Regions from separate parts of the Streptomyces sp. NPDC055140 genome, predicted to be linked through region 1. Evidence: riboswitches for the same ligand, from Rfam matches in the RefSeq annotation. Region 1 holds a riboswitch; the other holds the start of a gene.

Evidence for each region. Region 1 has a riboswitch for glycine ahead of gcvT (glycine cleavage system aminomethyltransferase GcvT). Riboswitches for the same ligand answer to the same signal wherever they lie in the genome.
Region 2: it holds a riboswitch for glycine, as region 1 does, so the genes downstream of both, gcvP (aminomethyl-transferring glycine dehydrogenase) here and gcvT (glycine cleavage system aminomethyltransferase GcvT) in region 1, are expected to answer to the same signal.

What each region holds. Positions count from the first base shown of each region.
Region 1 covers NZ_JBSGTG010000011.1:36,689-51,649, reverse strand. The annotation lists gene ACWFR4_RS21835 (cytochrome P450) at 1-972, opposite strand, end outside; gene ACWFR4_RS21830 (amino acid adenylation domain-containing protein) at 969-2,741, opposite strand; gene ACWFR4_RS21825 (hypothetical protein) at 3,027-3,230, shown strand; gene ACWFR4_RS21820 (AfsR/SARP family transcriptional regulator) at 3,244-6,249, opposite strand; gene ACWFR4_RS21815 (enhanced serine sensitivity protein SseB C-terminal domain-containing protein) at 6,484-7,284, opposite strand; gene ACWFR4_RS21810 (enhanced serine sensitivity protein SseB) at 7,454-8,221, opposite strand; gene ACWFR4_RS21805 (AAA family ATPase) at 8,328-8,945, opposite strand; glycine riboswitch at 9,143-9,246, shown strand; glycine riboswitch at 9,247-9,358, shown strand; gene gcvT (glycine cleavage system aminomethyltransferase GcvT) at 9,406-10,545, shown strand; gene gcvH (glycine cleavage system protein GcvH) at 10,638-11,021, shown strand; gene glyA (serine hydroxymethyltransferase) at 11,035-12,309, shown strand; gene ACWFR4_RS21785 (L-serine ammonia-lyase) at 12,462-13,847, shown strand; gene ACWFR4_RS21780 (L,D-transpeptidase) at 13,877-14,878, opposite strand.
Region 2 covers NZ_JBSGTG010000018.1:209,014-223,974, reverse strand. The annotation lists gene ACWFR4_RS30615 (sugar phosphate nucleotidyltransferase) at 1-2,201, shown strand, start outside; gene ACWFR4_RS30610 (DUF881 domain-containing protein) at 2,291-3,199, shown strand; gene ACWFR4_RS30605 (small basic family protein) at 3,196-3,528, shown strand; gene ACWFR4_RS30600 (DUF881 domain-containing protein) at 3,534-4,412, shown strand; gene ACWFR4_RS30595 (FHA domain-containing protein) at 4,495-5,457, shown strand; gene ftsR (transcriptional regulator FtsR) at 5,474-6,217, shown strand; gene ACWFR4_RS30585 (bifunctional nuclease family protein) at 6,304-6,777, shown strand; gene ACWFR4_RS30580 (MerR family transcriptional regulator) at 6,972-7,616, shown strand; gene ACWFR4_RS30575 (DNA polymerase IV) at 7,673-9,103, shown strand; gene ACWFR4_RS30570 (PRC-barrel domain-containing protein) at 9,089-9,472, opposite strand; glycine riboswitch at 9,587-9,683, shown strand; gene gcvP (aminomethyl-transferring glycine dehydrogenase) at 9,868-12,753, shown strand; gene ACWFR4_RS30560 (DUF5999 family protein) at 12,843-13,040, opposite strand; gene ACWFR4_RS30555 (hypothetical protein) at 13,382-13,969, opposite strand; gene ACWFR4_RS30550 (glutamate-cysteine ligase family protein) at 14,462-14,961, shown strand, end outside.

The DNA.
Region 1 (14,961 bases):
GACGGCCTCGCCCGCGGGCACCCGCCCCCCGCTGAGTTCGGTGTCCTCGACCGCGTACCGCAGGAAGCTGCTCGCCGGGGACGTCCAGCGCAGCCCCTCCTCCACCAGGCCGGAAATCAGCGCGGCGTCGTCGGCGACCTTGCGCAGCTGGTCCTCGTGCTCGGAGAGGGCGAGCAGCGTGCCCGAGACGGTGTGCGGTGTCGTGGCGTTGGCACCCAGGAGGAGGCTGTAGCAGTTGTAGATGACCTCCGCGTCGCTCAGCTTCGCGCCGCCGGCGTCCATGGTCATCAGGTGGCCGACGAGGTTCTCGCCCGGCCCCTCGGAGCGACGTGTGCGCAGCGTCTGCGCGAAGTACTCGAAGAGCTGGTGGTGCGCGATGGCCAGCGTCGCCGCCCCGCTGGTACCGACGCGGAAGGTCTCGTCCTCCGGCGCCGCCGCCATCGCGGTCCACCGCACCAGGTCGTCCCAGTCGGACTCCGGTACGCCCATCAGCGCGCCGGCCACGGTCATCGGCAGGTCGTAGGCGCGCCGCGCCACGTCCCAGACGCCGCCGTCACGCGCGGGGGCGAGGAAGTGGGTGACGGCCTGCCGGATCCTGTCCTCCCAGTCGGCGAGCGCGCGGGCGGTGAGCTTCCCGTTGAGGGGACGGCGCAGTTCGCCGTGGCGCGGCGGGTCGGTGGAGACCAGCATCTGGCCGGCGGAGGTGTCGTCGTGGCCGAGCTGGGTGAGGATGCTGCCGCGTTCGGAGGTGAAGGCACGGTGGTCGCCGAGGACGCGACAGGCGTCCGCGTAACGGGTGACCGATGTGAACGCGCGCCCGTCGGGCAGCACTTGGCGGTGCAGCGGCGCATCGGTCCGCATGCGCGCCCACACGGCATGGAGGTCACCGTCCGCGTGGAACCCGGGGTCGAAGAGATCGGCCTTCGTGAGGTCCGCGGCCGGGACGGGAACACATCCGGCGGTGATCCTCACGCGGCGTCCCGCGCCTTCTCGACGGCCGCGGCGAGGCCCGCCGGGGTCGGGTCGAGGTAGAAGGCGACCGGGGATATCTCCACGCCGTACTCGCGCTGGAGGTCCGCGGTGATGCGGACGCCGATCAGGGAGTGGCCGCCGAGTTCGAAGAAGTCGTCGTCGGCGCCGACGCCGTCGATGCCGAGGCGGTCGCTCCACAGGCGGGCGACGGCCGTCTCGGTCCCGGGCGCCGGTTCCCGGTAAGCCGCCGCGAGTTCGGGCCTGCCGGGCGACCGCTCGGCGGTGAGCGCGGCGCGGTCGACCTTCCCGTTCGGCGTCAGGGGCAGCGCGTCGACGATCCTGACCCGGGACGGGATCGTGTACTCCGGCAGCACGTCGGCGAGGCGCCTGCGCAGGTCGAGGGTGGACAGCTCGTCGCCGGGACGGCCCGTGACGAATGCGACGAGGATCTTGCCGCCGGCCGGCTGCGTCTGGGCCACGACGGCCGCCTCGGCCACACCGGGCAGGGCCGCGAGGGCGGACTCTACCTCGCCGGGTTCGATGCGGAAGCCGCGGATCTTCACCTGCTGGTCGGCGCGTCCGTGGTACTCGAGGACGCCGTCGGGGCGCCTGCGCACCAGGTCGCCGGTGCGGTACATCCGGGCGCCCGGCCGGGTCGCGTACGGGTCTGGCAGGAAGCGCTCGGCGGTCAGCTCCGGACTGCCGAGGTAGCCGTGGGCCAGTCCCTCGCCCGTCGCGAAGAGCTCGCCGGTCTCCCCGTCGGGGACGGGACGCAGGTCCGCGTCGAGCACGTGGACGCCGGTTCCGCGGATCGGCCGGCCGATCGGCACGGCTCCCGTCACTGGCCCGGTGATGATGTGGCAGCAGGTGAAGGTGGTGTTCTCGGTGGGGCCGTAGCCGTTGACGAGTGTGGTGCCGGGCAGCGCGGCGACGGCGCGGTTCACGTGCGGCGGCGACAGGACGTCCCCTCCGGCGAGGAGGACGCGCAGCCCGCACAGGTCGTCGAGGCCGGACTCGACGACCTGCTGGAAGAGGCCGGCGGTCAGCCAGAGCACGGTCGCGCCCGAGTGCCGTACCAGCTTGGTGAGTTCACTGACGGACAGGTCGCGGTCGGGGGCGAGGTCCAGGCGCGCGCCGTTGAGGAGCGGCGCCCAGATCTCCAGGGTGGACGCGTCGAAGGCCATCGGCGCGTACTGCAGGAACACGTCGTCGGCGGTGGTGGCGAGGAAGTCGGCGCCGAGCACGAGGCGCGACACGGCGCGGTGCGGGACGCAGACGCCCTTCGGCGCGCCGGTCGATCCCGAGGTGTAGGCGAGGTACGCGGAGTCGGCGGGGGTCACGCCGGAATCGGCGGGCGCCAGCGCGGGCAGCTCCGCTTCGAGCGGCAGGGGCGTGCACCCGGGAGACAACTCCCCTGATGCGCCGGGCGCGGTGAGGACGAACCGGGCGCCCGCGTCCTCGAGGATCAGCCGGCGCCGCTCCGGCGGATAGCGGCGTTCGAGCGCGAGATAGGCGGCGCCCGCCTTGAGGATGCCGAGCAGGCCCACGACGGCGGCGACGGAGCGCCCGGCGTCCAGGGCGACGACGTCGCCGACGGCCACCCCGAGGTCCTGGAGGTGCCGGGCGAGACGGTCGGAGCGGTCGTCCAGTTCGCCGTAGGTCAGTTCGCCGTCGTCACCGCGGACCGCGGTCCTGTCGGGCGTCCGGCGGGCCTGCCGGGCGAAGGTCGCCCCGATCGGCAGGGAGTGCGAAGGGTACGGCGCGTCCACGGACCAGCCTCCATGCCCGGGGGTCGCCCGGACCTCGTCGGATGACGGCGCCTGGGTGGGCGCCGGGGAGTTCGAGGATCTGTCGGCCGACGCTGCTCCGGCCGCCGTCACGCATCATCACCATGAGCCCTACTGGTCCGCTGCTGCCGCGGACTCGGCCGGCCGTCGCCGCCGGGGCCGTTGCCGGTGGCGAAGCGATAGCTGAGTGATAGCGGGGTCACCTACGATCCACGGGCTGGGTCCGGGCAGAGGTCCGGGCCCGTTCACAAGGGAAAGCGGGAACACGTGCGTAGGACCACCACGTTCACCCTGGCAGCACTCGTCGCAGCGGCCGTCCTGCCCCTCACCCTGGGCCTGGGGGCGGCCACCGACGACACTCCGTGGCCCGGCCCACAGGCCGGCACCACCGCTGCCGCGCACAGCACCGTCACACCGTTCGACACTCCGTGGCCTGGCCCGGGCTCCAACTCGGCCGAGGGCGCCGCCTAGTACTCCGCAGGCCCTAGGGCCTGTCCGGCAGACCGTCGCCCCGGGGCCGGCCCGGGCCGGCGGTGTTCGTCGGACCGGCCGGTCCACCGGTGCGGCAGACGACACTGCCGTGGTCGCCGAGGAGCATCCGGTCCTCAATGGCGACCTCCAACTGAGCGAGTTCCAGGCGCGCTTCGGCCGCGCCGACCCGGTCCATGATCCGCTCGCGGATCGCGATGGCCTCACGCAGCCGGCCCTGGGCGACCCCGGTGCGGCCGAGCCGGGCGTTGACCAGTCCGAGACGGTGCAGGATGCGCGACTCCCCCGCCATGTCCCGGCGCTCGCGGACCTGCCGCAGGATGCCCGTGAGGATCTCCTCGGCCTCCGTGTAGCGGCCCTGGCGCTGGCGCAGCACGCTGAGCACGTAGCGGACCTGCACCTCCACCCGCTGACTGCCGGTGGCACGGCAGATCGTCAAGGCCTCGGAGAGATGGGCGCCAGCGGCGTCGAAGTTGTCGCGGTCGATCTCCATGCTCGCCATGTGCACGAGGACGCTAGCGGCGCCGACCGAGTCACCGGCCGAGCGGAACTCCTCGAGCGCGGGCCGGTACTGCGCGAGGGCCGCCTCGTTGTTGCCCCGCCGCTGGTCGAGCAGGGCGAGGTTGCGCCGGGTCATGGCCTGCCCGTGCACGTCGCCGAGTTCGGCGAAGACGTCGCGGGCCACGCCGAGCCGCTGCCCGGCCGCGGTCAGCTGCGAGCGGCTGATGTGCAGGGAGCCCAGCGAGCACATGAGGGCGCCGTACCCGCGCCGCGCCCCCGCCTCGCGCACGCAGTCGAGGGCCCACAGATGGGTCTGCTCCCAGTCCTCGAAGTAGCAGCGGGCCTCGAAGAGCGAGACGAGGCTGACTGCCAGGTCCCAGCAGGCCTCGGCCTCACCGGCGTCGGCCGCGAGCCGGATCGCCGCGCAGGCGTTGGCGCGCTCGGACTCCAGCCAGCCGAGCGGATCGGCGAGCACCCGGTCGAAGTACCCGGCGGGGAACCGCAGGCGCGGCGCCGTGCCGTGCAGGACCGTGAAGTGGCCGCCGTAGATGCGGCGATGGGCCTCCTCCACCGCGGCCAGCCAGCCGCCGACGACGCGGGCGACCGCCGCGCGCTGCCCCTCGGGCCCCTCGTTCCGGTCCAGCTCCTCGCGGGCGAACAGGCGTATGAGCCCGTTGAGTTTGTAGCGGGGCGACCCCGTCGGGTCGGTCCCCTCGACGTGCAGGATCTGCGCGTCGACGAGGAGCTCCAGCAGGTCGGCGGCGCGGGGCAGGCCCGTGTCGAGCAGGGCGGCGGCCGTCCAGGCCGGGATCGACGTGCCGTCGAGGAGGCTGAGGAGCCGCAGCAGACGGCGCGCCTCCTCGTCGAGCCCGTTGTACATCAGGGCGAGGCTGGTCCTGATCGCCAGGTCGCCGTGCGCCAGTTCGTCCAGGGTGCGGTGCTGGTCGGAGAGTCGCTCCACCATCCAGGCGAGGGACCAGTGCGGGCGGGCGGCGAGGCGGGCGGCGACGATCCGCAGTGCCAGCGGCAGCCGCCCGACCATGTGCCCGAGGGTCTCCGCCGCGGCCGCCTCGTCGCGGACGCGCTGTGCCCCGATGACCCCTTCGAGCATTTCGAGGACCTCGGCGTTCTCGAACACGTCGACGTTGAACGCGCGGGCCCCGGCGAGCCCGGTGATCCGCGGGCCTCCCGTGATCAGTACGGCGCAACTGGCGCTGCCGGGCAGCAGCATGCGCAGCTGGCGTTCGCTGCGAACGTTGTCAAGGACGACGAGGACCCGCCGGTCGGCGAGCAGATGCCGGAACATCTCCGCGCGCTCGTCCACGTCGTCCGGCAGCGCGGCGCCGGGCACCCCGAGAGCGCGCAGGAAGCGGCCGAGTACGGCGGCGGGGGTCAGCGGCTGGGCGCGGGTGCCGCCGACGTCGCAGTACAGCTGGCCGTGCGGGAAGCGGGCGGCGACACGGTGGGCGACGTGGACGGCGAGGGTGCTCTTGCCCGCGCCCGGCGGCCCGGTCAGCGTCACGATGCGGGTGGCCTGGTTGCCGTCGTCGCGCAGGGCCTGGTCGATCCCCTCGATCAGGGCGGCCCGACCGGTGAACCCGGCCGTGTCGGAAGGCAGTTGGAACGGCACGAGCGGCGAGACGGACACCGGCGCCCCGGGGTCGGCGACGCGCTCGGGTCCGGGTGCGGCCCCGGGCTCCGCCTCCCGCGGCGCGGTGACGGGCTCGGGGGCGGGGTGCAGCGCCGCCTCACCCGACAGGACGGCGAGTTCCAGCCGCTTGAGTTCGTCGCTCGGTTCGAGGCCGAGCTCCTCGATCGCGAGGAGACGTCCGGCGCGGTACGTCTCCAGTGCCTCCGCCTGCCGGCCGGAGCGGTAGAGGGCCAGCATCAGCTGGCCGCGCACGCGTTCGCGCAGCGGGTGCTCGGCGACGAGCGCGCGCAGCGAGCCCACCAGCCGGCCCGCCCGCCCCGACTCCAACTCGAGGTCCGTGTATGTCTCCAGGGCGACCAGCCGGTTTTCGTCGAGCTCGGACGCCTTCGACAGCAATTTGCTGCTGACAACTCCACTCAGGGCACGTCCGCGCCACAGGCCGAGCGCTTCGTCGAGCAATTCGGCGGCACCCGAGGCCCCTTCGGCAATCAGGGAGTTGGCCTCGGAGACTTTCTTAGCGAAAACTTGACTGTCGATCTGCTGATCGCCGACCTGGATCACATATCCGGGATCCCTGGTCACGATCGCGTCGCCTTCACCGATTTCCCCGAGAGCGCTGCGCAGCGAAGAGATGCAGGCCTGTATCTGGGTACGCGCCGTGGATGGCGGAAAATCGCCCCACACGGCCGTGATCAGGCTCTCCGCGCTCACGACACGGTTGGCCTCCAGGAGCAGCATGCCCAGGATCACCTGCTGCCTGCCACGCGCGATGCGGCATTCCCGCAGATCGCCGCCGATGACTTCGAGTGGGCCGAGAATTCGGTAACTCGCTGTTGTTTCTGCTGTCACGACGGCTCCCCCTGAGGAGTGGACCGGACACGGGCGTCCCATCCGCCCCCGCCGGCCACCGAATCGATGTGACTATACAGCGATGATCTCGAGTTGCGAGTCTCCACCAGTGCGCTCGACACCTGGTCAGGCCATTACTTGAGCACCCTCACCTGGTCCTCACGTGAACTTTGGCAGGGCGGTTCAATTACGTTCAACCAACCGTTCCGTAATGTCACTTGAAGACCGAACAGTTCAGTACGTCCCGTGCGGCGGCGGATACCCGTACCCCGCGACGGGGGCGGGCGCGGGCGGGGCCGCGTGGGCCTCGCGGTCGTAGAACGGGCGGGCGTTGGCGCGCAGCCACATGGCGACGGGGTCGTGCTCGTCGGACATCGCGACCGTGGAGACGGGCAGCCCGTCGGGCACGGCGACGACCGACTGCTGCATCATCGCGCGCACCGCGTCCACGGACACCGGCGACGTGTCGTACACATCGAGGCCGATCGCCAGATAGGGCGCGCCGAGCGTCGGCTGGACCCAGGCGCGGCGCAGCGAGCGGATCGCGGTGGTGCGGTGCGCGTTCTGCGTCAGCAGGGCGTAGAACTGGGGGATTTCGATGGCGGGGTCGCTCAGCCGCAGGGGCCCGGCGGGCTGGCGGTCGAGGCCGCCCGCGATCCGGCGCAGGTCGAGCCACGGGATGCCGACGCCGCCGCCGGGCGCGTGCGGGTTGAGCCAGAGGCCGTAGTGGTCGGGGTAGAGCGTGCGGGCCGCGTCGACCCCGCTGACGACCTCGTACGCACGGCTCCAGCCGGAGGCGGACAACTCCTGGGCCGAGGTGACGCAGGGGGCGTACGCGGTGCCGTCGACGTCCATGTTCCCGTACTGCGCGTCGGGGGATCCGGCCTGGCCGTGCCAGAGCAGCATCCACACCTGGCCGGCGCCGGGGTCCGCGAGCGCGTTGAGCAGCGCCTCGTAGGCGTCGTAACGCCCCGGCGTCACCTGGCGCAGCATGTGCTCGACCTGACCGGCCGCGGCCGTGCCCGACGCACTCACCCGTAACCGCCCCTTCGCGACGTACCCGACGATTTCGACCCGCTCCCCGCGGCGGGACCGCCCAGACAGGTCATGAAACCAGCTTAAGCGGCGATCCTGACACCGACTTGACGTACGCGCGGTCGACCGCTTTCCCGTGTCCTCCCGAACGGGGACCGGCGCCGGGCTTTCAGTGACCCTGCGTGTAGAACGGCCGCAGCGTGGCGCGCATCCAGTCACCGACCGGGTCCTGGGTGATGTCGAGCAGGACGAGGTTCACCGGCCAGGGCGCCTGGACCCGGCCCAGAGCGCGGCCCAGGGCGTCCATGGGCAGGTTGCGCGCGGGGCCCTCCCACTGCGACAGCTCGACACCGACGAAGAGGACGGGGTCGCCGCCCTCGACGCTGGCGAGGCAGCGGCGGGCGGTGAGGACGACGCCGGACGCCTCGAACTCCTCGCGCACGGCGGCCAGGAAGTCGACCGGGTCGTTCTGCCAGTCGGGCTCGTAGAGGCTGACCCGGCCGCCCGAGGCGGGCCCGTCCAGCGGCGTACGGCCGGACCTGCACAGCTCGGCGACGGCGGGCGGGGGCAGCGGGACGCCGACGGCGCCGTCGGGGTTCACCGCGATGCCGACCTGCGGGGGCAGCCCGCGCGCGAACTCGACGGCCGGCGCGACCGTGCAGCCCATCCGGTCGCCGACGACCGCGAGGAACTGCTCCTCCGAGCTGAAGACGGGCACATAGGCCTGGCCCTCGATCTCCAGCGTCGGCAGGTCGAGGTTCGGGCTGCCGGGCCCGCCGCCCTGGGGCAGCGGTATCCACACCTGACTGCGTCCGAGGACCTCGACGATCCGGCCGCCCGCCGAGTCGACCCCGAGGGAGGCGGCGAGCACCTCCTCCAGCTCGTTGGCCGGCCACCCGCCGTACGGATGTGCATGTGCCTGCGCCGGAATGTCCATGTGCCTACCACCCGCTCTGGAACCGCTCTGTCTGCGGCCGAACCCTAGCGCGTACGGGTGACACGACACCCTCCGTATCGGCACACTCACAGGCGGTCGCGGGACGTCAGCCGCCCTCGAACGCGATCCCGTTCAGCACATCCGTCGCGTCCCGGTCGAGCAGCACCGCGGACGCGCAGCCCCACGGCAGGTCACCGCGCTCGGCCGACTCCACGAGACCCGTGACCGCGCGGCGGTGCCGGGCGAACGCGTAGCGCGAGACCCCGCGACCACGGTCCCGCTGGCCCGCCAGCGCCGTGTCCGCGTCGACGTCGAGCAGCATCAGATGCAGGTCCGCGCCGCGCCGCCCGGCCTCCCTGGCCAGCCAGCGCCGCACCCAGGCCTGCGTGCCGCAGTCGTGCAGGACGACGCTGCCTCCCGAGCGCAGGGCCCGCCGCAGCCCGGCGAAGTGCGCGAGCCGCACGAGCGGGCGGTACACGCCGTACGGGAGGAGCCGGGGCAGCCGGGCCGCCCAGCGGTCACGGGCGTCCTGCGAGTCGATGCGCACGGCTCCCCCGGCGCCGACCGCGCGACGCATCAGCGTGGACTTGCCGCTGCCCGGGAGCCCCGAGACCACGATCAGGTCACCCCGCGCGAAGCCGAGGCGCCTCGGCGTGCGGCCGCCTCTGCCGCGCAGGTCCCTGACGACCGGACCGCGCCCCGTCACCGACCTCGGGCGGGGCATCGCACGCTGTCCGACCCCTGCCGCCACGTACGCGCCCGCCGCTGCCTTGTGCACCGTGATCGTCCTCCCCGTTCCGGTCACGCCACCCTTGCCCGTCAAGTGTAAAGAGACGGTAATGCCGTACAAGTGGTTTCCCCGTACGGTCGGCATGCAATGATGTGCGCGCCAAGAGCACAACCAACTGCATACCGGCCGCTTGAATCCGCGCGGGAGAGCTCCCCGGACGCCTACGTGTCCCAGGGAGCGCCGAAGGAGCAAGTTCCTCCCTTGAATCTCTCAGGCCCCGTACCGCGCGGGCGAGGCATATCTGAAAAGCGGGCGGCCCTCGGCCGCTCCACCCAAGGTGCAAGCCGCGACCACCTGTACGTGTGGCGCCGGCGAACCTCTCAGGTTCCGATGACAGATGGGGAGGAAGACCATCGCCCTCGTCTGTCATGCCTGGGATCCTGGAGCACCACTCATGAGCAACACCCCCCGTAAGACCGCCCTCGACGCCCTGCACCGCTCGCTGGGCGCGACGATGACCGACTTCGCGGGCTGGGACATGCCGCTTCGGTACGGCAGCGAGCGCGACGAGCACATCGCGGTCCGCACCAAGGCGGGCCTCTTCGACCTGTCGCACATGGGCGAGATCACCGTCACCGGGCCGCAGGCCGTCGACCTCCTCGACTACGCCCTCGTCGGCAACATGTCCACGATCGGCCCCGGCCGCGCCCGCTACACGATGATCTGCCGGGAGGACGGTGGGATCGTCGACGACCTGATCGTCTACCGCCTGGGCGAGCAGGAGGCCGGTCTTCCTCAGTACCTGGTCGTCGCCAACGCGGGCAACGCGCAGATCGTCCTCGACGCGCTCACCGAGCGCGCCGAGGGCTTCGACGCCGAGGTCCGCGACGACCGCGACGCCTACGCGCTGATCGCCGTCCAGGGCCCCGAGTCCCCCGGCATCCTGAAGTCCCTCACGGACGCCGACCTGGACGGCCTCAAGTACTACGCGGGTCTGCCCGGCACCGTCGCCGGCGTCCCGGCCCTCATCGCCCGCACCGGCTACACCGGCGAGGACGGCTTCGAGCTGTTCGTCGCCCCGGAGCACGCCGAGAAGCTGTGGCAGGCGCTGACCGACGCGGGCGCGCCGGTCGGGCTCGTCCCCGCCGGTCTCTCCTGCCGCGACACGCTCCGCCTGGAGGCCGGCATGCCGCTGTACGGGCACGAGCTGACGACGGCGCTGACGCCGTTCGACGCCGGTCTCGGCCGCGTCGTGAAGTTCGAGAAGACGGGCAACGAGGGCCGCTTCGTGGGCCGCGAGGCGCTCGAGGCCGCCGCCGAGCGCGCCGAGACCGCCCCGCCGCGCAAGCTCGTCGGCCTGATCGCCGAGGGCCGCCGCGTGCCGCGCGCCGGGATGTCCGTGGTCGTCGGCGGCCAGGTGATCGGCGAGGTCACCTCGGGCGCCCCCTCCCCCACGCTCGGCAAGCCGATCGCCATCGCCTACGTGGACGCGGCGCACGCCGCCCCCGGCACCGAGGGCGTCGGCGTGGACATCCGTGGCGCCCACGAGCCGTACGAGGTCGTGGCGCTGCCGTTCTACAAGCGCCAGAAGTAGCCCGACCAGTCCTCACGGGGGCCGCCGGAAGTAACCCAGCGCACACCCCTCTCGTTCCGCAGCACCCATTCGCGTACAGGAGAATTCAGATCATGAGCAACCCCCAGCAGCTGCGCTACAGCAAGGAGCACGAGTGGCTGTCGGGCGCCGAGGACGGCGTCTCGACGGTCGGCATCACCGAGTTCGCGGCCAACGCGCTCGGCGATGTCGTCTACGCCCAGCTCCCCGAGGTCGGTGACACGGTGACCGCGGGCGAGACCTGCGGCGAACTCGAGTCGACCAAGTCCGTCAGCGACCTGTACTCCCCGGTCACCGGCGAGGTCGTCGAGGCGAACCAGGACGTCGTGGAGGACCCGGCGCTGGTGAACTCCGCCCCGTTCGAGGGCGGCTGGCTGTTCAAGGTCCGCATCTCGGATGAGCCGAAGGACCTGCTCTCCGCGGACGAGTACGACGCGTTCTCCGGCTCCGGCAACTAGGGACACCACGACCATGTCGCTCATGAACACCCCCCTGCACGAGCTCGACCCGGACGTCGCCGCCGCGGTCGACGCCGAGCTGCACCGTCAGCAGTCCACCCTCGAGATGATCGCGTCGGAGAACTTCGCTCCGGTCGCGGTCATGGAGGCGCAGGGCTCGGTCCTGACCAACAAGTACGCCGAGGGCTACCCCGGCCGGCGCTACTACGGCGGCTGCGAGCACGTCGACGTCACCGAGCAGATCGCCATCGACCGGGTCAAGGACCTCTTCGGCGCCGAGTACGCCAACGTCCAGCCCCACTCCGGCGCCTCCGCCAACCAGGCCGCCCTCTTCGCGCTCGCCAAGCCCGGCGACACCATCCTGGGCCTGGACCTCGCCCACGGCGGCCACCTCACCCACGGCATGCGCCTGAACTTCTCCGGCAAGCAGTTCGACGTCGTGGCCTACCACGTCGACGAGGCCGGCCTGGTGGACATGGCCGAGGTCGAGCGCCTCGCCAAGGAGCACCGCCCCAAGGTCATCATCGCGGGCTGGTCCGCCTACCCGCGTCAGCTGGACTTCGCCGCGTTCCGCCGCATCGCGGACGAGACCGGCGCCTTCCTGTGGGTCGACATGGCCCACTTCGCCGGCCTCGTCGCGGCCGGGCTGCACCCCAACCCGGTCGAGTACGCCGACGTGGTCACCTCCACCACGCACAAGACCCTCGGCGGGCCGCGCGGCGGGATCATCCTCGCGAAGAAGGACTTCGCGAAGAAGCTGAACTCCTCCGTCTTCCCCGGCTTCCAGGGCGGCCCCCTGGAGCACGTGATCGCCGCCAAGGCCGTCTCCTTCAAGGTCGCCGCGAGCGAGGACTTCAAGGAGCGCCAGCAGCGCACCATCGAGGGCGCCCAGATCCTCGCCGCCCGTCTGACCTCGGACGACGCGCGCGCCGCGGGCGTGAACGTGCTGTCCGGCGGCACGGATGTGCACCTGGTCCTGGTCGACCTGCGCGAGTCCGAGCTCGACGGTCAGCAGGCCGAGGACCGTCTCCACGAGGTCGGCATCACCGTCAACCGCAATGCGGTCCCGAACGACCCGCGCCCGCCGATGGTCACCTCGGGCCTGCGGATCGGCACCCCGGCGCTGGCCACCCGCGGCTTCCAGGCCGAGGACTTCACCGAGGTCGCCGACATCATCGCCGAAGCGCTGAAGGCGCCCGCTCCCTTCGGGGGCACTGACGCGGCGTCCCTCAAGGCCCGCGTCACCGCCCTCGCCGGCAAGTACCCCCTGTACCCCGGCCTGAAGTAGTTTCGTACGCATTTGTACGTATGAAATTTCGGGGCACCGCGCACACTGGACAGTGAGAGCGGTGCCCCGCCCCATGCACCGCCCTCCGTATCAGCTTGCGCACCACCCGGCGGACAACGGCGTCCGCCGAAACCCCACCTAGGAGTTCCCCCGTGGCCATCTCGGTCTTCGACCTGTTCTCGATCGGCATCGGCCCGTCCAGCTCCCACACGGTCGGCCCGATGCGGGCGGCCCGCATGTTCGCTCGCCGCCTGAAGAACGAGGGCCTGCTCGCCCACACCGCCTCGATACGGGCGGAGCTCTACGGCTCCCTCGGCGCCACCGGACACGGCCACGGCACCCCCAAGGCGGTCCTGCTGGGTCTGGAGGGCGACTCCCCCCGCACGGTCGACGTGGAGAAGGCCGACGACCGCGTAGAGGCGATCAAGACCTCCGGGAAGATCAGCCTGCTCGGCGTCCACGAGATCCCGTTCAGCTTCGACGACGATCTGGTCCTGCACCGCCGCAAGGCACTGCCGTACCACGCCAACGGCATGACGATCTTCGCCTACGACCACGAGGGCGCGCTCGTCCTGGAGAAGACGTACTACTCGGTGGGCGGCGGCTTCGTCGTCGACGAGTCCGTGCTCGCGCAGGAGGGGGCGGCCGGCGAGAACCCGATCGTGCCCGACGACACGGTCCTCAAGTACCCCTTCCGCACCGGCGACGACCTGCTCCGCCTCGCCCAGGAGACCGGCCTGTCCATCTCCGCGCTGATGCTGGAGAACGAGAAGGCCTGGCGCACCGAGGACGAGATCCGCTCCGGCCTCCTCGACATCTGGCGCGTCATGCAGGCCTGCGTCTCGCGCGGCATGTCCCGCGAGGGCATCCTGCCCGGCGGCCTCAAGGTCCGCCGCCGCGCCGCGAACTCGGCCCGCCAGCTGCGCGCCGAGGGCGACCCGATGGCCCGCGCCATGGAGTGGATCACCCTCTACGCGATGGCCGTCAACGAGGAGAACGCCGCGGGCGGCCGCGTCGTGACCGCGCCCACCAACGGCGCCGCGGGCATCATCCCCGCGGTCCTGCACTACTACATCAACTTCGTGCCCGGCGCCGATGAGGAAGGCGTCGTCCGCTTCATGCTCTCCGCGGGCGCCATCGGCATGCTCTTCAAGGAGAACGCCTCCATCTCCGGCGCCGAGGTCGGCTGCCAGGGCGAGGTCGGCTCCGCCTGCTCGATGGCCGCGGGTGCCCTCGCCGAGGTCCTCGGCGGAACCCCCGAGCAGGTCGAGAACGCCGCCGAGATCGGCATGGAGCACAACCTCGGCCTGACCTGCGACCCCGTCGGTGGCCTCGTCCAGATCCCCTGCATCGAGCGCAACGGCATGGCCGCCGTGAAGGCCGTCACCGCGGCCCGCATGGCCATGCGCGGCGACGGCAGCCACAAGGTCTCCCTCGACAAGGTCATCAAGACCATGAAGGAGACCGGCGCCGACATGTCCGTCAAGTACAAGGAGACGGCCCGCGGCGGGCTCGCGGTGAACATCATCGAGTGCTGATGATCAGCAGGCGCTGAGGGCGGCGGCGGTCACAGGGTCGCCGTCGCGCCCTCCCCCGCCCCGCTCCCCGCGAGCCACTGGTCCCAGCTCAGGTTGAAGGCCGCGTAGCCGTTGTCGGCCGGAGCCTTGGCGCGCGGCGAGCCCGTGATCGTGACGGGGTCGCCCTGCTTGACCTGACCGTAGAACCACTTGGCGTCGGCCAGCGACAGGTGGACGCAGCCGTGCGAGCCACGGGCGGAGCCGCTGCCCGGGTTCGGGTCACCGGTCGAGTAGTGGACGTACGTGCCGGACTGGGTGAGGTGGACGTCCCAGGGCAGCGTCAGGTCGTAGTAGTTGGCGCTGCCCTTGTTGCAGCTGATGCCGACGCTGCAGGAGGTCATGTGGACCTTCTCCTGCTTGTCGATGACGGCCATCGTGCCGTTCCAGGTCGGGTACTCGGCGCTGCCCGCGTTGATCGACAGCGTGCGCACGGCCTGGCCGTTCTTGCTGACCTTCATGGTGTGACCGGTGACGGAGACGTCGGCCCGGACGTCGTCGCCCACCGTGAAGGTGTGCGTGTAACCGTGCACGCCGTAGCGGCCGTTGCCGTTGCTGACGCCCTTCATGTCGGCGTCGATCTTCACCTTCGTACCGGAGGGCCAGTACGTCTTCGGGCGCCAGTCCGCGCGCTTGTCGCCGAACCAGTGCCAGGCACCGGCCACCGGCTGCGAGGTGCTGACCTTCAGGTGCTTCTCGACGGAGGCGCGCGCCTTGGCGGCCACCGGATTGGTGAAGACCACCGAAATCGGCATCGCCACACCGACCTTGGCGTCGTTCAGCGGAGTGATCGTCTCCAGGAGCATCGGCGGACCCTTGGGCTTCGCCGGTGTGGGCGAGGCGCTCGCGCCCGGCTTCCCCGCCGCCTTCCCGTCGTCCCCGCCCGCTTTCTTGTCGCCACTGCCGCCGCCGCAGGCGCTCGCGCCCACCAGCACCGCGACCGTCACGAGCGCGATCCCTATTCCGCCCTTGCGCCGTCCCACGACCTGCCCCACTCTCCGAGTCACCCCATGCCCCCCAACGGGCCCAACTCCCTGTCAGACATCGACACGGCTCCGGCAGTTGCACGAAGCCGTGT
Region 2 (14,961 bases), on a different contig from region 1:
ATGCTTTCGTTGTGATCTCCGGTGACGCTCTGACCGATTTCGACCTCACCGACCTCATCAATTTCCACAAGGAAAAGGGCGCGCTCGTCACGGTCTGCCTGACCCGCGTTCCCAACCCCCTTGAATTCGGCATCACCATCGTCGATGAACAGGGCAAGGTCGAGCGCTTCCTCGAGAAGCCCACCTGGGGTCAGGTTTTCTCCGACACCGTGAACACGGGCATCTACGTCATGGAGCCCGAGGTATTCGACTACGTCGAGGCCGATGTGTCGGTCGACTGGTCCGGCGATGTCTTCCCGCAGCTCATGAAGGAAGGCAAGCCGGTCTACGGCTACATCGCCGAGGGCTACTGGGAGGACGTCGGCACGCACGAGAGCTACGTCAAGGCGCAGGCCGACGTGCTCGAAGGCAAGGTCGATGTCGAAATCGACGGATTCGAGATCTCGCCCGGAGTGTGGGTCGCCGAAGGTGCCGAGGTCCACCCGGACGCCGTGCTCCGCGGTCCGCTGTACATCGGCGACTACGCCAAGGTCGAAGCCGACGTGGAGATGCGCGAGCACACCGTGATCGGCTCGAACGTCGTCGTGAAGAGCGGGGCCTTTCTGCACAAGGCCGTCGTCCACGACAACGTGTACATCGGGCAGCACAGCAACCTCCGCGGCTGCGTCATCGGCAAGAACACCGACATCATGCGGGCCGCCCGCGTCGAGGACGGCGCCGTCATCGGCGACGAGTGCCTCGTCGGCGAGGAATCGATTATCCAGGGCAACGTCCGGGTCTATCCGTTCAAGACCATCGAGGCCGGCGCCTTCGTCAACACCTCGGTGATCTGGGAGTCCAGGGGGCAGGCACATCTCTTCGGCGCCCGTGGCGTCTCCGGCATCATCAACGTGGAGATCACCCCCGAGCTCGCCGTGCGACTCGCGGGGGCGTACGCCACGACGCTCAAGAAGGGCTCGACCGTCACCACGGCCCGTGACCACTCGCGTGGTGCGCGAGCCTTGAAGCGGGCGGTCATCTCCGCGTTGCAGGCGAGCGCCATCGACGTACGCGACCTGGAGAACGTGCCACTGCCCGTCGCGCGGCAGCAGACCGCGCGGGGCAGCGCCGGCGGGATCATGATCCGTACGACGCCTGGTGTGCCGGACTCCGTGGACATCATGTTCTTCGACGAGCGGGGAGCGGACCTCTCGCAGGCCAGCCAGCGGAAGCTGGACCGGGTGTACGCGCGGCAGGAGTACCGGCGGGCGTTCCCCGGAGAGATCGGCGATCTGCACTTCCCGTCGAGCGTCTTCGACTCGTACACCGGTTCCCTGCTGAGGAATGTCGATACGACGGGGATTGCCGAGGCAGGGCTCAAGGTCGTCGTCGACGCGTCGAACGGCAGTGCCGGTCTGGTGCTGCCCAGCCTGCTCGGACGGCTCGGTGTCGACTCGCTGACGATCAACCCCGGGCTCGACGAGTCCAGGCCGACGGAGACGCGGGACGCGCGCCGGTCCGGGCTCGTGCGCCTCGGTGAGATCGTGGCTTCCGCGCGGGCCGCGTTCGGCGTCCGGTTCGACCCGGTCGGCGAGCGGCTGTCGCTGGTCGACGAGAAGGGCCGCATCGTCGAGGACGACCGTGCCCTGCTCGTCATGCTGGACCTGGTGGCTGCCGAGAGGCGCAGCGGCCGGGTCGCGCTGCCGGTGACCACGACGCGTATCGCCGAGCAGGTGGCCGCGTACCACGGGACGCAGGTGGAGTGGACGACCACGTCGCCCGACGACCTCACTCGGGTCGGACGGGAAGAGGGGACCATCTTCGGCGGTGACGGTCGCGGCGGGTTCATCATTCCGGAGTTCAGCTCCGTCTTCGACGGCGCGGCCGCCTTTGTCCGGCTGATCGGGCTCGTGGCGCGGACGCAGCTGACCTTGAGCCAGATCGATGCGCGGATCCCGCGGGCGCACGTGCTCAAGCGGGACCTTGCGACTCCGTGGGCGGTGAAGGGGCTCGTGATGCGGCGGGTCGTCGAGGAGGCCGGCGACCGGTCCGTCGACACGACCGACGGTGTGCGGGTCGTCGAGGCCGACGGGCGCTGGGTGATGGTGCTGCCCGACCCGGCCGAGGCTGTCACCCATCTGTGGGCCGAAGGGCCCGACGACGCGTCGGCACAACAGCTGCTCGACGAGTGGGCGGCTGTCGTGGACAGCGCTGGTCGCTGAGCCGTCGTACGGGCCGGTCGGCGTCTGTCACGGGCGCCGACCGGTACGCCGGTGGGGCCATTCGGAGGTAGGGACCAGCACGTGCGACGATGTGCGGCATGCCGCAGCAGCCCCCCGATCGGAGCAGTCCCTCACGCCCCGTGAGCCCCAGGCGTCCCGACGCCTCCATGTCGCTGCTGACGAACGTGATGGACCACAGCCTCGACGACGGATACGCGGAGGCGGCGGCCCGTAAGAAGGCCGAGGGCAGCGGAGGCATGCCGCGCACCCTGCGGGCCAAGCTCGGGCTCGCGGCGGGGCTCGTCCTCGCGGCGCTCGTGGTGACGGTGGGGGCGGCGCAGGCGCGGGTCGCGGCACCGGTCGTGGCGAAGGAGCGTGAGGAGCTCATCGCCCGTATCGACCGGGAGACGGCGGCCGCGGACAAGCTCGAGCGCAGGGTGGACACGCTCCGTAACGACGTGAGCGACCGCCAGCGTGAGGCGCTGAAGAAGCACGGCGGCGACAAAGGCGAGTTGGTCGGTCTGCTCTCCGGGGCCACGGCGGTGCACGGTCCGGGCGTGAAGCTGGTCGTCGACGACGCCAAGGAGGCCGACCAGGGCGGAGGGGGGCCGCGCGAGAGCGCCGGCTTCTCGGACACCGGGCGGGTGCGCGACCGGGACATGCAGCGGGTCGTCAACGGGCTCTGGCAGTCCGGTGCCGAAGCGGTCGCCATCAACGGACAGCGGCTGACGGCCCTGTCCGCGATCCGCGCGGCGGGTGACGCGATACTGGTCGACAACAGACCGCTCGTGCCGCCGTACACGGTGCTCGCGGTGGGGGACGGCCAGCGGCTGAGCACCCGGTTCCAGAACAGCCCTGACGGTCTGTACCTGCACGCCCTGCAGGAGAACTTCGGGATCCGGACCAGCATTTCCGCCCAGGACGACGTCCGCCTGCCCGCAGCGCCGAGCGTGACCGTACGTACAGCACAGCCGAGAACAGAGAAGGGCACATCGTGATCGCCGTACTGGGCCTCGTCGTGGGAGTTGTGGTCGGACTGTTCGTCCGGCCCGAGGTTCCGGCGGTGGTCGAGCCCTATCTTCCGATCGCCGTGGTGGCGGCCCTCGACGCGGTGTTCGGGGGCCTGCGGGCGATGCTCGACGGGATCTTCGACGACAAGGTCTTCGTCGTGTCGTTCCTGTCGAACGTCGTCGTGGCGGCCCTGATCGTGTTCCTGGGCGACAAGCTGGGCGTGGGCGCGCAGCTGTCCACCGGCGTCGTCGTGGTGCTCGGAATCCGCATCTTCTCCAACGCGGCCGCCATCCGGCGGCACATCTTCCGGGCGTGAGGCCGATGTCCGAGGACGAGAACAAGAAGAAGAACAACGAGCAGCACCGCCTGCGCAAGGAACTGCCGGACGAGGTCGCTCCCGAAGCGGCGGACGGCGAGGACCGCGCAGACGGCGCCGACGATGCGGAAACGCCGGCCGCGGAGACGAAGAACCCGTCACTGACCGGACGTCAGCGGCTGGCCAAGGGGCTGTGGCCGCCGCGGGTCTCCCGTGCGCAACTCATCGTCGCCGTCCTGTTGTTCGTGCTCGGCCTGGGTCTGGCCATCCAGGTGCGGTCCAACAGCGACAGCAGCGCGCTGCGCGGCGCACGTCAGGAAGATCTCGTACGCATCCTCGATGAACTGGATGACCGTACTCAGCGTCTGGGAGATGAGAAGCAGCGTCTCGAGGGGCAGCGCACCGAGCTGGAGAACAGCTCGGACCAGGCCGAGGAGGCCCGCAAGCAGACGGTCGAGAGGGAACGGCAACTCGGCATTCTGGCGGGAACCGTGGCGGCGCAGGGCCCCGGGATCACGCTGACGATCACCGACAAGAAGGGCGCGGTGCAGGCGGACATGCTGCTCGATGCGATCCAGGAGCTACGCGCGGCGGGCGCCGAGGCGATCCAGGTGAACGACGTGCGGGTCGTGGCCGACACGTATTTGACGGATGCGAGCGGCGGGAAGGTGAGTGTGGACGGTCACAAGATCCGCGAGCCTTTCGTCTTCAAGGTCATCGGCAAACCGCAGGACCTGGAGCCGGCGCTCAACATCCCTGGTGGGGTGGTTCAGACTCTGGAGAAGGAGCAGGCCACCGTTACCGTGACACAGGCGCAGAAGATCGTTGTGGACGCCTTGCGACCGGCGAAGCGGCCTGACTACGCTCAGTCGTCGTCCCAGTGAGACGGGGGCGCATGGCGGCGTTCCGGCCAAGGCGTGAGGTTGCGGGGGGTCGGCGCACCGTAAGCGGGGTGCGTGGTGGAAACTGTTTGGCGGATACGGACGTTGTGAGGATGTCTGTGTCGCCGATGTACGGCGGTGTGTGCAATCAGGGTTCGTCCTGCCCCACGGGCGGGTCTGTTTCGGTCAAGGGGAATCGCCCGTGAAGTTGTTTGCGAAGTTGTTCGGCAAGAGCGCACGTGAGGACAGCGGCAACGCCAATGCCACTGCCCGCCACCGTGCACCGCGCACCCAGGACGCGGAGGTGCAGGGGACGGAGCGTCCGCTGTTCCGTGATCAGGTCGGTCCTCAGAGTGGTGACATTTCGGGCGGACAGGGCGCGTCGTCTGTTGACCCTGCCGCGTCCGGCCGCATAGGTTTCGGGGAACCGTCAACCTCAAGTGCGGGTGGAGGGTTTACCCCCGATCCGTATGCGTCCCATGCCCCCGCGGGGCAGCCGCGGCAGGAGGATCCGTCCATGTCGGCACTGGTGTGTACGAGGTGCGGAAACCGCAACGCCGAGGCGAGCCGGTTCTGCTCCAACTGCGGGGCGCCTCTGCGCGCCGCAGCCGAGCGTCCGTCCGAGACGACCTCGACGATTTCAATTTCGGGCCTTGAGGCCTACGACGCCGAAGTCACCGGTCAGACGCTGTCGCCGGCGCTCTCCCCGGAGGCCCAGGCCGCAGTCGACGCACTGCCGCTCGGCTCGGCGCTCCTGGTGGTGCGACGCGGTCCGAACTCGGGCAGCCGCTTCCTCCTCGACGGCGAACTGACCACGGCGGGACGCCACCCGCAGAGCGACATCTTCCTTGACGACGTGACCGTCTCGCGCCGCCACGTGGAGTTCCGTCGCGGTGCCGACGGTGCCTTCACCGTCAGCGACGTGGGCAGCCTCAACGGAACGTACGTCAATCGGGAGCGGATCGACTCGGTCAGGCTGTCGAACGGCGACGAGGTGCAGATCGGCAAGTACCGGCTGGTCTTCTACGCGAGCCAGCGGGGCATCTGACCTGTCAGGAAGGTCCATGCTTCAAACACCGAAGGGCGGTGCCGGTCACGGCATCGCCCTCACGGACAGTCGGCTGATGAGCATCGGCACCGTGCTGAACGTGCTGCGCGACGAGTTCCCCGAAGTCACCATCTCCAAGATCAGGTTCCTGGAGTCGGAGGGGCTGATCGAGCCGCAGCGCACCCCCTCGGGGTACCGCAAGTTCAGCCCGGACGACGTCGAGCGACTTGCCCACGTACTGCGTATGCAGCGGGATCACTACCTGCCGCTGAAGGTCATCAAGGAACAGCTCGACGCACTCGAGCGGGGAGAAGCGATCACGCTGCCCTCTCCGGGACGGCCGGGCCACGGCGAGGACGGCAGCGCCCCTGAGGGCGGCGAAGGGGCGACAGTGGCCCGTGTGGGCCGTGACGAGCTGCTTGCCGCCGCCGGCATCGAGTCTCCCGAGCTCGACGAGTGGGAGTCGTACGGCCTCATCGCGCCGCTGCCCGACGGCGGATACGACGCGGAGGCGGTCACCGTCGCCGAGCTGGTCATGGAACTGGGCCGCTTCGGGATCGAGCCGCGGCATCTGCGGGCGATGAAGGCCGCGGCCGACAGGGAGGCCGGTCTGGTCGACCAGGTCGTCGCGCCGCTGCGACGGCACCGCAATCCCCAGACCAGGGCGCATGCGCAGGCCCGCGCGAAGGAGCTGGCGGGGCTGACGGTGAAACTTCACGGCGCGCTTGTGCAGACCGCGCTCGGCGTGCGTCTGCCCTGATCCGAGGGGTGCTCGCGCGGTGTGCGTCCGGCGATCGAAGGGTGCCCGACTACCCAAACCTGCCGGGCACGTCCTAGGGTTGCTGTGTGAACGAGCTCGACGTCGTAGGTGTCCGGGTCGAAATGCCCTCCAACCAACCGATCGTGCTCCTGCGTGAAGTGGGAGGCGACCGCTACCTCCCCATCTGGATCGGACCGGGGGAGGCGACGGCCATCGCCTTCGCACAGCAGGGCATGGCCCCCGCACGCCCGCTGACGCACGACCTTTTCAAGGACGTGCTGGAAGCGGTCGGGCAGGAGCTCACGGAAGTACGCATCACGGACCTGCGCGAAGGCGTCTTCTATGCGGAACTGGTGTTCTCGAGCGGGGTCGAGGTCAGTGCCCGCCCGTCGGACGCCATAGCGCTCGCGCTGCGCACCGGTACGCCGATCTACGGCAGTGACGGTGTGCTCGATGATGCCGGGATCGCGATCCCGGATGAGCAGGAGGACGAGGTGGAGAAGTTCCGCGAGTTCCTCGACCAGATCTCGCCCGAGGATTTCGGGACCAACAGTCAGTGACGCGAGCGGCCGTCGTAAGGCGGCCGCTGCCGCGCCGGGGGCCCGGCCGGACCATTCGGCTAGCCTTTCCCCGCGGTGAGGTACGGGAAACCACTCGTAGGGTGATTATCACTCGGCGTGCCGAGTGTGGCGATCGTTGACGCACCCCTGGTGACTGCCTACCGTCGAGAAGGCAGGTCAAAGAGGAGGTCGGCGTGAGAAGCAGCGGCGACGGTACGGCTGGGGGCGGCGGACACAGTCCGGCGGAGAGCGGCCCGTACTCGCTTCACGGCCACGCGGCCGATCACATTCCGCGTCGGCCGACGGTGTTGCCGGTGGTCGCTCAGGGGGATCACGACGCGACGCCCGAGCAGGTCGGGTACCGGGGACCCACCGCGTGCGCGGCGGCCGGTATCACCTATCGGCAACTGGATTACTGGGCGAGGACCGGACTGGTCGAGCCGAGTGTGCGCCCGGCCCACGGGTCGGGTACCCAGCGGCTCTACAGCTTCCGGGACGTCGTCGTCCTGAAGATCGTGAAGCGATTCCTGGACACCGGTGTCTCCCTGCAGAACATCCGCACCGCGGTGCAGCATCTGCGGGAGCGCGGCTTCAGCGATCTGGAGCGGCTGACCCTCATGAGCGACGGCGCCACGGTCTACGAGTGCAGCTCGCCGGCGGAGGTCCACGATCTGCTCCAGGGCGGTCAGGGAATCTTCGGTATCGCTGTCGGTGTGGTGTGGCGGGACGTCGAGAGCGCCCTGTCGCAGCTGCACGGGGAGCGCATCGACACCGGTGAGACGCTCCTCGGGAACAACCCGGCGGACGAGCTGGCGAGACGGCGCCACCGCGCGGTGTGAGCGGGGCCGATGCGTCAGCCGGGGCATTGTCAGTGCCGTAGGGCAGCATCGGACGTGTGAGAACCGCGCCCACGATCCTGCATCTCGACATGGATGCCTTCTACGCCTCGGCGGAGCAGGCATCGAAGCCGAGTCTGCGCGGGAAAGCCGTGGTCGTGGGCGGGATCGGGCCTCGTGGGGTGGTGGCCACAGCCTCGTACGAGGCCCGGGTGTTCGGGGTGCACTCGGCGATGCCGATAGGGCAGGCGCGCAGGCTCGCGCCCAATGCCGCGTATCTCGTGCCGCGCTTCCAGCTCTACCGGGAGGTCAGCGAGCAGGTGATGGGGCTGCTGCGGGAGCTGTCGCCGCTCGTGGAGCCGCTGAGCCTCGATGAGGCGTTCGTCGATCTGGAGGCCGGTGAGGCGGCCTGGGACGCCGCGTCAGCGCGGCTCGTCGGCGAGCGGCTGCGGGACGAGATCAAGGCCGTGACCGGTCTGACCGGATCGGTGGGGCTCGCTGCGTCGAAGATGCTGGCGAAGATCGCCTCCGAGGAGGCGAAGCCGGACGGGCTGGTGCTGATCGTGCCCGGCACCGAGCGCGCCATGCTCGGGCCCATGTCGGTGCGCACGCTGCCCGGCGTGGGGCCGGCGACCGGGGACCATCTGAGACGTGCCGGGATCACCACGGTCGAGGAGATCGCCGAGGCAGGCGAGGACGAGCTCGTACGGCTGCTGGGGAAGTCGCACGGGGCGTCGCTGTATGCCATGGCCCTCGCGCACGACGACCGGCCGGTGGTGGCCGAGCGTGACGCCAAGTCGGTGTCGGTCGAGGACACGTACGACGTGGACATCCACGACCGGGTGCGGGTGCGTACCGAGGTGCAGCGGCTTGCGGAGCGGTGTGTGCAGCGGCTGCGGGGGGCGGAGCGGTCCGGGCGGACCGTGGTCCTCAAGGTGCGGCGCTACGACTTCTCCACGCTGACGAGATCAGAGACGCTGCGCGGGCCCACCGACGACCCCGCCGTGGTGCGCGAGGCGGCCGCCCGGCTCCTGGAGTCCGTGGACACGACGGGCGGGGTGCGGCTGCTCGGCGTGGGGGTGACAGGCCTGGCCGACTACACGCAGGAGGACCTGTTCGCGCAGGCGCGGGCGCAGGCCGAGGCCGATGCGCAGGCGGCCGAGGGGGAGCGTGAGGGCGAGGCGGAAGGGGCGGGTTGTGCGGGGGACGAGGGGCAGGCGGCTACCGAAGAGGTCGTCGAGGCCGCGGGCCGTCGCTGGGTGGCCGGGCACGACGTGCGGCACGAGCAGTTCGGGCACGGGTGGGTGCAGGGCAGCGGGCTCGGGCGGGTGACCGTGCGCTTCGAGACGCCGTACTCGGAGCCGGGACGGGTGCGTACGTTCCGGACCGACGACCCCGCGCTCGTGCCGGCGGAGCCGCTGCCACTGGTGGAGGGCGGGGCCGGGCGCTTTGTGGCGTGGGAGCCGGATGCCGGGTCAGGTGTCGTCTGACGGGCGGGCGATCTTGCCGAAGTCGCGGTCCTCAGGGGGTTCGGGGTCGCCCGGGGCCGAGATGTCGAGACCGTAGTGGTGGTAGAGCTGGAGCTCCTGTTCGGGGGAGAGGTGACGGCCGACCCCGAAGTCGGGGGCGTCCTTGATCAGGGAGCGTTCGAAGGGAATGCGCAGGGTGCCCTCCACCAGCTCGCTCGGCTCCAGGGGGACGAAGGCGTCCCGGCTGAACAGGCCTGTACGTATCGCCGCCCACTCGGGTACACCGGTCGCGTCGTCGAGGTAGACCTCGTCGACGGTCCCGATCTTGGCTCCGTTGCGGTCGAACGCCTTGCGGCCGATCAGGTTGCGCGGATCGACATCGGTCTGCACGGGGCCCTCCAGCTGCTCGCAACTCATCCGTAAGCACTACCAAAGTGCACATTGGGGAAGGCGGCCACTCGAGGTGGGGGGTGTTGTTGCCGCTGGTAGGCTGGCGATGGCTGCCGACCCCGTGCGGGAGAGTCCTCCGAGATGGCATCGGAGGCGCCGAAGGAGCAACTCCTCCCCGGAATCTCTCAGGCCCCTGTACCGCACGGACGAGGTCACTCTGGAAAGCAGGGCGGGCGTTCAGGCCTCCGCTCTCACCGACGGTGAAAGTCGTCATGCCCTTCGTGATGTGGGGTGTGCCGGTGAAACTCTCAGGTTGAGATGACAGAGGGGGAGGCCGTCCGGGCACCCGCGCCGTGGTGCCCCTCGCAGGTCGCAATGACCAGGAGGCCTCCGCAATGACCGCCAACCGTATTCCGCTCTCCCAGCTGGAGCAGGGAATCCCCTTCGAGCAGCGCCATATCGGTCCGGATGAAGCAGCGCAGGCCAAGATGCTCGCGCAGGTCGGGTACGGCTCGCTCGACGAGCTGACGGCGGCCGCGGTCCCGGACGTGATCAAGAGCGCCGAGGCGCTCGATCTTCCCGGAGCCCGCACCGAGGCCGAGGTGCTCGCAGAGCTCCGCTCCCTCGCCGACCGCAACCAGGTTCTCGACTCGATGGTCGGACTGGGCTACTACGGCACGTTCACGCCGCCCGTCATACTGCGCAACGTCATGGAAAACCCGGCCTGGTACACGGCGTACACGCCCTACCAGCCGGAGATCTCGCAGGGCCGGCTCGAGGCGCTGCTCAACTTCCAGACGATGGTCGCCGAGCTGACCGGCCTGCCTACCTCGGGCGCCTCGCTGCTCGACGAGGGCACGGCCGCGGCCGAGGCCATGGCGCTGTCCCGGCGCATGGGCAAGGTCAAGAACGGCGCCTTCGTGGTCGACGCGGACACGCTGCCGCAGACCATCGCAGTGATCCAGACGCGTGCCGAGCCGACCGGTGTCGAGGTCGTCGTCGCGGACCTGTCCGAGGGCATCCCGGCCGAGGTCGCCGAGCGCGGCGTCGTCGGTGTCCTGATCCAGTACCCGGGCGCCTCCGGTGCAGTCCGCGACATCAAGCCCGTCATCGAGCAGGCCCACGAGCTGGGCGCCGTCGTCACGGTCGCGGCCGACCTGCTCGCCCTCACGCTGCTGACCTCGCCCGGTGAGCTCGGCGCCGACATCGCCGTCGGTACGACGCAGCGCTTCGGTGTCCCCATGGGCTTCGGTGGTCCGCACGCCGGCTACATGGCCGTCCGCGAGAAGTTCGCGCGCAGCCTGCCCGGCCGCCTCGTGGGCGTCTCCGTCGACGCCGACGGCAACAAGGCGTACCGCCTCGCGCTGCAGACCCGTGAGCAGCACATCCGGCGCGAGAAGGCCACCAGCAACATCTGTACCGCTCAGGTGCTGCTCGCCGTCATGGCCGGCATGTACGCCGTCTACCACGGGCCCGAGGGCCTGAAGGGCATCGCGCGGCGCACGCACCGGTTCGCGACGCTGCTCGCCGAGGGCCTCAAGGCCGGCGGCGTGGAGGTCGTGCACGGCGCGTACTTCGACACCCTGACCGTGAAGGCCGGGGGCCGGGCCGCCGACGTCGTGAGCGCCGCGCGCGAAGGTGGCGTCAACCTCCACCTCGTGGACGCCGACCATGTGTCGATCTCGTGTGACGAGACCACGACGCGTACCCAACTGGGCGCCGTCTGGACCGCGTTCGGTGTCGAGGCCGATGTCGACGCGCTCGACGCGGCGGCCGTGGACACGCTGCCCGCGGGCCTCCTGCGCGGCGACGACTACCTGACGCATCCCGTGTTCCACACGCATCGCTCCGAGACCTCGATGCTGCGCTACCTGCGCAAGCTGGCCGACCGCGACTACGCGCTCGACCGCGGCATGATCCCGCTGGGCTCCTGCACGATGAAGCTCAACGCGACGACGGAGATGGAGCCGGTCACCTGGCCCGAGTTCGGCCAGCTGCACCCCTTCGCGCCCGCCGAGCAGGCGCAGGGCTACCTCACGCTCATCCGTGAGCTGGAGGAGCGCCTGGCGGAGGTCACCGGCTACGACAACGTGTCGCTCCAGCCGAACGCCGGTTCGCAGGGCGAGCTGGCCGGTCTGCTCGCCGTCCGTGGCTACCACCGCGCCAACGGCGACGACCAGCGCACGGTCTGCCTGATCCCGTCGTCCGCGCACGGCACGAACGCCGCGAGCGCCGTGATGGCCGGCATGAAGGTCGTCGTCGTGAAGACGGCCGACGACGGCGAGATCGATGTCGCGGACCTCCGCGCCAAGATCGAGCAGTACGCCGGCGAGCTCTCCGTCCTGATGATCACCTACCCGTCCACGCATGGTGTGTTCGAGGAGCACGTCGCCGACATCTGCGCGCAGGTGCACGACGCCGGCGGTCAGGTCTACGTCGACGGCGCCAACCTGAACGCCCTGGTGGGTCTCGCCAAGCCGGGCCACTTCGGCGGCGACGTCTCGCACCTCAACCTGCACAAGACGTTCTGCATCCCGCACGGCGGCGGCGGCCCCGGCGTCGGCCCGGTCGGCGTCCGTGCGCACCTCGCGCCGTACCTGCCCAACCACCCGATGCAGCCCGCCGCCGGACCCGAGACCGGCGTCGGCCCGATCTCCGCGGCGCCGTGGGGCTCCGCGGGCATCCTGCCGATCTCGTGGGCGTACGTGCGTCTCATGGGCGGCGAGGGCCTCAAGCGGGCCACGCAGGTCGCGGTGCTCAGCGCCAACTACATCGCCAAGCGGCTCGAGCCGCACTTCCCGGTGCTGTACACGGGCCCCGGCGGCCTCGTCGCGCACGAGTGCATCATCGATCTGCGCCCGATCTCCAAGGCGACCGGCGTCAGCGTCGACGACATCGCCAAGCGGCTCATCGACTACGGGTTCCACGCGCCGACCATGTCGTTCCCCGTGGCCGGAACGCTCATGATCGAGCCGACCGAGAGCGAGGACCTGACCGAGATCGACCGGTTCTGCGAGGCGATGATCGCTATTCGCGGGGAGATCGAGAAGGTCGGTTCGGGCCGGTGGCCCGCCGAGGACAACCCGCTGCGCAATGCGCCGCACACCGCGGCCGCGCTCGGCGGCGAGTGGGAGCACGCGTACAGCCGCGAGGAGGCCGTCTTCCCCGCCGGTGTCGTGGCCGCCGACAAGTACTGGCCGCCGGTCCGCCGCATCGACCAGGCGTACGGCGACCGGAATCTCGTCTGCTCGTGCCCGCCCATGGACGCGTACGAGGACTGATACTCACGCTGACATGCGTCAGGGCCGGTTCCGGGGTTTCCCGGGGCCGGCCCTTTCGTACTGGGGACGCCGTCGGCGTCCGGATGCGCTCAGGCTGCGGTCACGACGTGCACCGGGCGGTGCGGAGCGATGATCTGCCCGTTGGGCAGCAGCTCACCGGTGTCCTCGAAGAGCAGGACGCCGTTGCAGAGCAGACTCCAGCCCTGTTCGGGGTGGTGGGCCACAGGGAGTGCGGCCTCCCGGTCGGCGGAGTCTGCGGACGGGCACGGTGGCTGGTGCTGGCACATGGATGGGATCTTTCCCTGTGAAGTGATGTCGGTGATGGGTGTGATGTCGCTGTCTGTCCTGCGGCTCGAAGCGTTGTTCATGGCCGCCCCCCGTTTGTCGGTCGGTCCGGACCCCAGTGTTGCCCCACGGGCGTCAATCCGCAGGTATTTCGTCGCAGCGGTCCTCACTGGATGAGGACGCGTCACCCGTGCGGACGGTTCACCCCAACTGCACTGTCCCTTCGGGTGGTTCGGGGTGGCCTGACCGGGCTAGTCCGGACGGGCCCGCGCGGGCATGGCTGCGCCCCGCGACCGGTCGGCATCGGTAGCGGGGCGCGGGCGCCTCGGACGGCCCGGTCGCGTCAGGCGGGTGAGCCCAGAAGTGGCGCGGGGGTCAGTCGATGGGTGAGGACGGGCAGCAGTTCGGCGACCCGGTGGGGGCGGTGGGCGGCGATGCCGGGAGGCGCGGGCGCGAGCGGGACCAGGAGGTCACTGGCCGCGGGATGTCCCGTGGAGGCGTCGGCGTTGCAGTCCCCGTGCAGCCAGAGGGTGAGCATGTACAGCTCCGGGACCGAGAGCAGGCGCGGTTGGTAGGCCGCGGGCATGGACTCGGCCTGGCGCAGCGCGCGTTCGGTCGCCGCGACATACGGGCCCTCGAAGAAGTGCGAGAACGCCCAGCCGTCGGCGGTCAGCATCGTGTCGGCGGCGGCGACCGCGCGCTCCCCGCAGCGGATCAGGAACCGCCAGCCGGCGAGTCGGGTCGGTGAGGGGCCCGCGCTGCCCGTGACCCGGTCCAGCACGTGGACGGGCAACGGGAGTTCGGGGCTCGCCGGTCCTTGGGCGGAGCGCAGGGAAGGGGTGCGGGCCTCGCGGACTGCGGTGGGGGAACCGAGGGCCGTGAGGACGGTGCGCAGGGCGGGCGCGGGAGCCGGAGGGACATGCAGCGGCATGGTGGGTCGCCTCTCATTCGACAGGCACGTTGGATCGAGGGCGTGGCGGGACGAGCGGACGGCGCTGTCTGCTGACCGGGCCAGAGGGGGCGGGGGGCAGGTACCGCGAGCGCCAACTCTCTGCCTCGTTCGCGAAGTTTATACGACACGTGTTCACGCAGTGTTTCGGCTAGCTGTCGCGAAAATGCTCGGCAAGGCGTTATTCGGTCGCCGAGATGAGGGAAATCTACCGATTTCCAGCGGGGTTGGGTTCGTGACCTCGTAATCTTCACGGCGAGCGGACGGCCGATTCTCGTCGGTGTTTATCACCAGGCTAGGTGGAATCGACTCCTCGACATGCTGCATGCCCCGTGAATGTGCCCCGTGACAACTGCTGCGAGCCTACTCGCCCGCGACGGGGAGCGGGGCGTTATCGATCACATTGCCTGGGCATCATCCACCGTGACACAGCGGCCGGGTGGCCGTGTCGTCCATGCGAGGAGGGACGCTTCCATGGGGGAGAAGGTCGTGGCGGGCGCGTTCGACCTGTCCGATCGGCGGCACTACCGCAGGAAGCTGCAGCAGTGTCTGGCGGGGCTCGCGAGGCTCCTGGAGGAGGAGAGGTTCGATCGTCCGAGGAATCTGATGGGCCTGGAGATCGAGTTGAATCTCGCGGGGCCCGACGGCATGCCGAAAATGATGAATGCGCAAGTTCTCGAGCGCATCGCGAGCCGTGATTTCCAGACCGAACTCGGAATGTTCAATCTGGAAGTGAACATTGCCCCTCATCGATTGGAAGGCCGCGTTCTCGACCGGCTCGCCGAGGAGCTCAGGACCGGCCTCGCCTATGCCCACCGGAAAGCGAACGAGGTGGACGCCGGGATCGTGATGATCGGCATTCTCCCGACGCTCGTGCCCGATGATCTCGTCTCCGCGAACCTGTCGGACGTGGACCGCTACAGCCTCCTCAACGACCAGATGGTGGCCGCGCGCGGCGAGGACTTCGTGGTCGA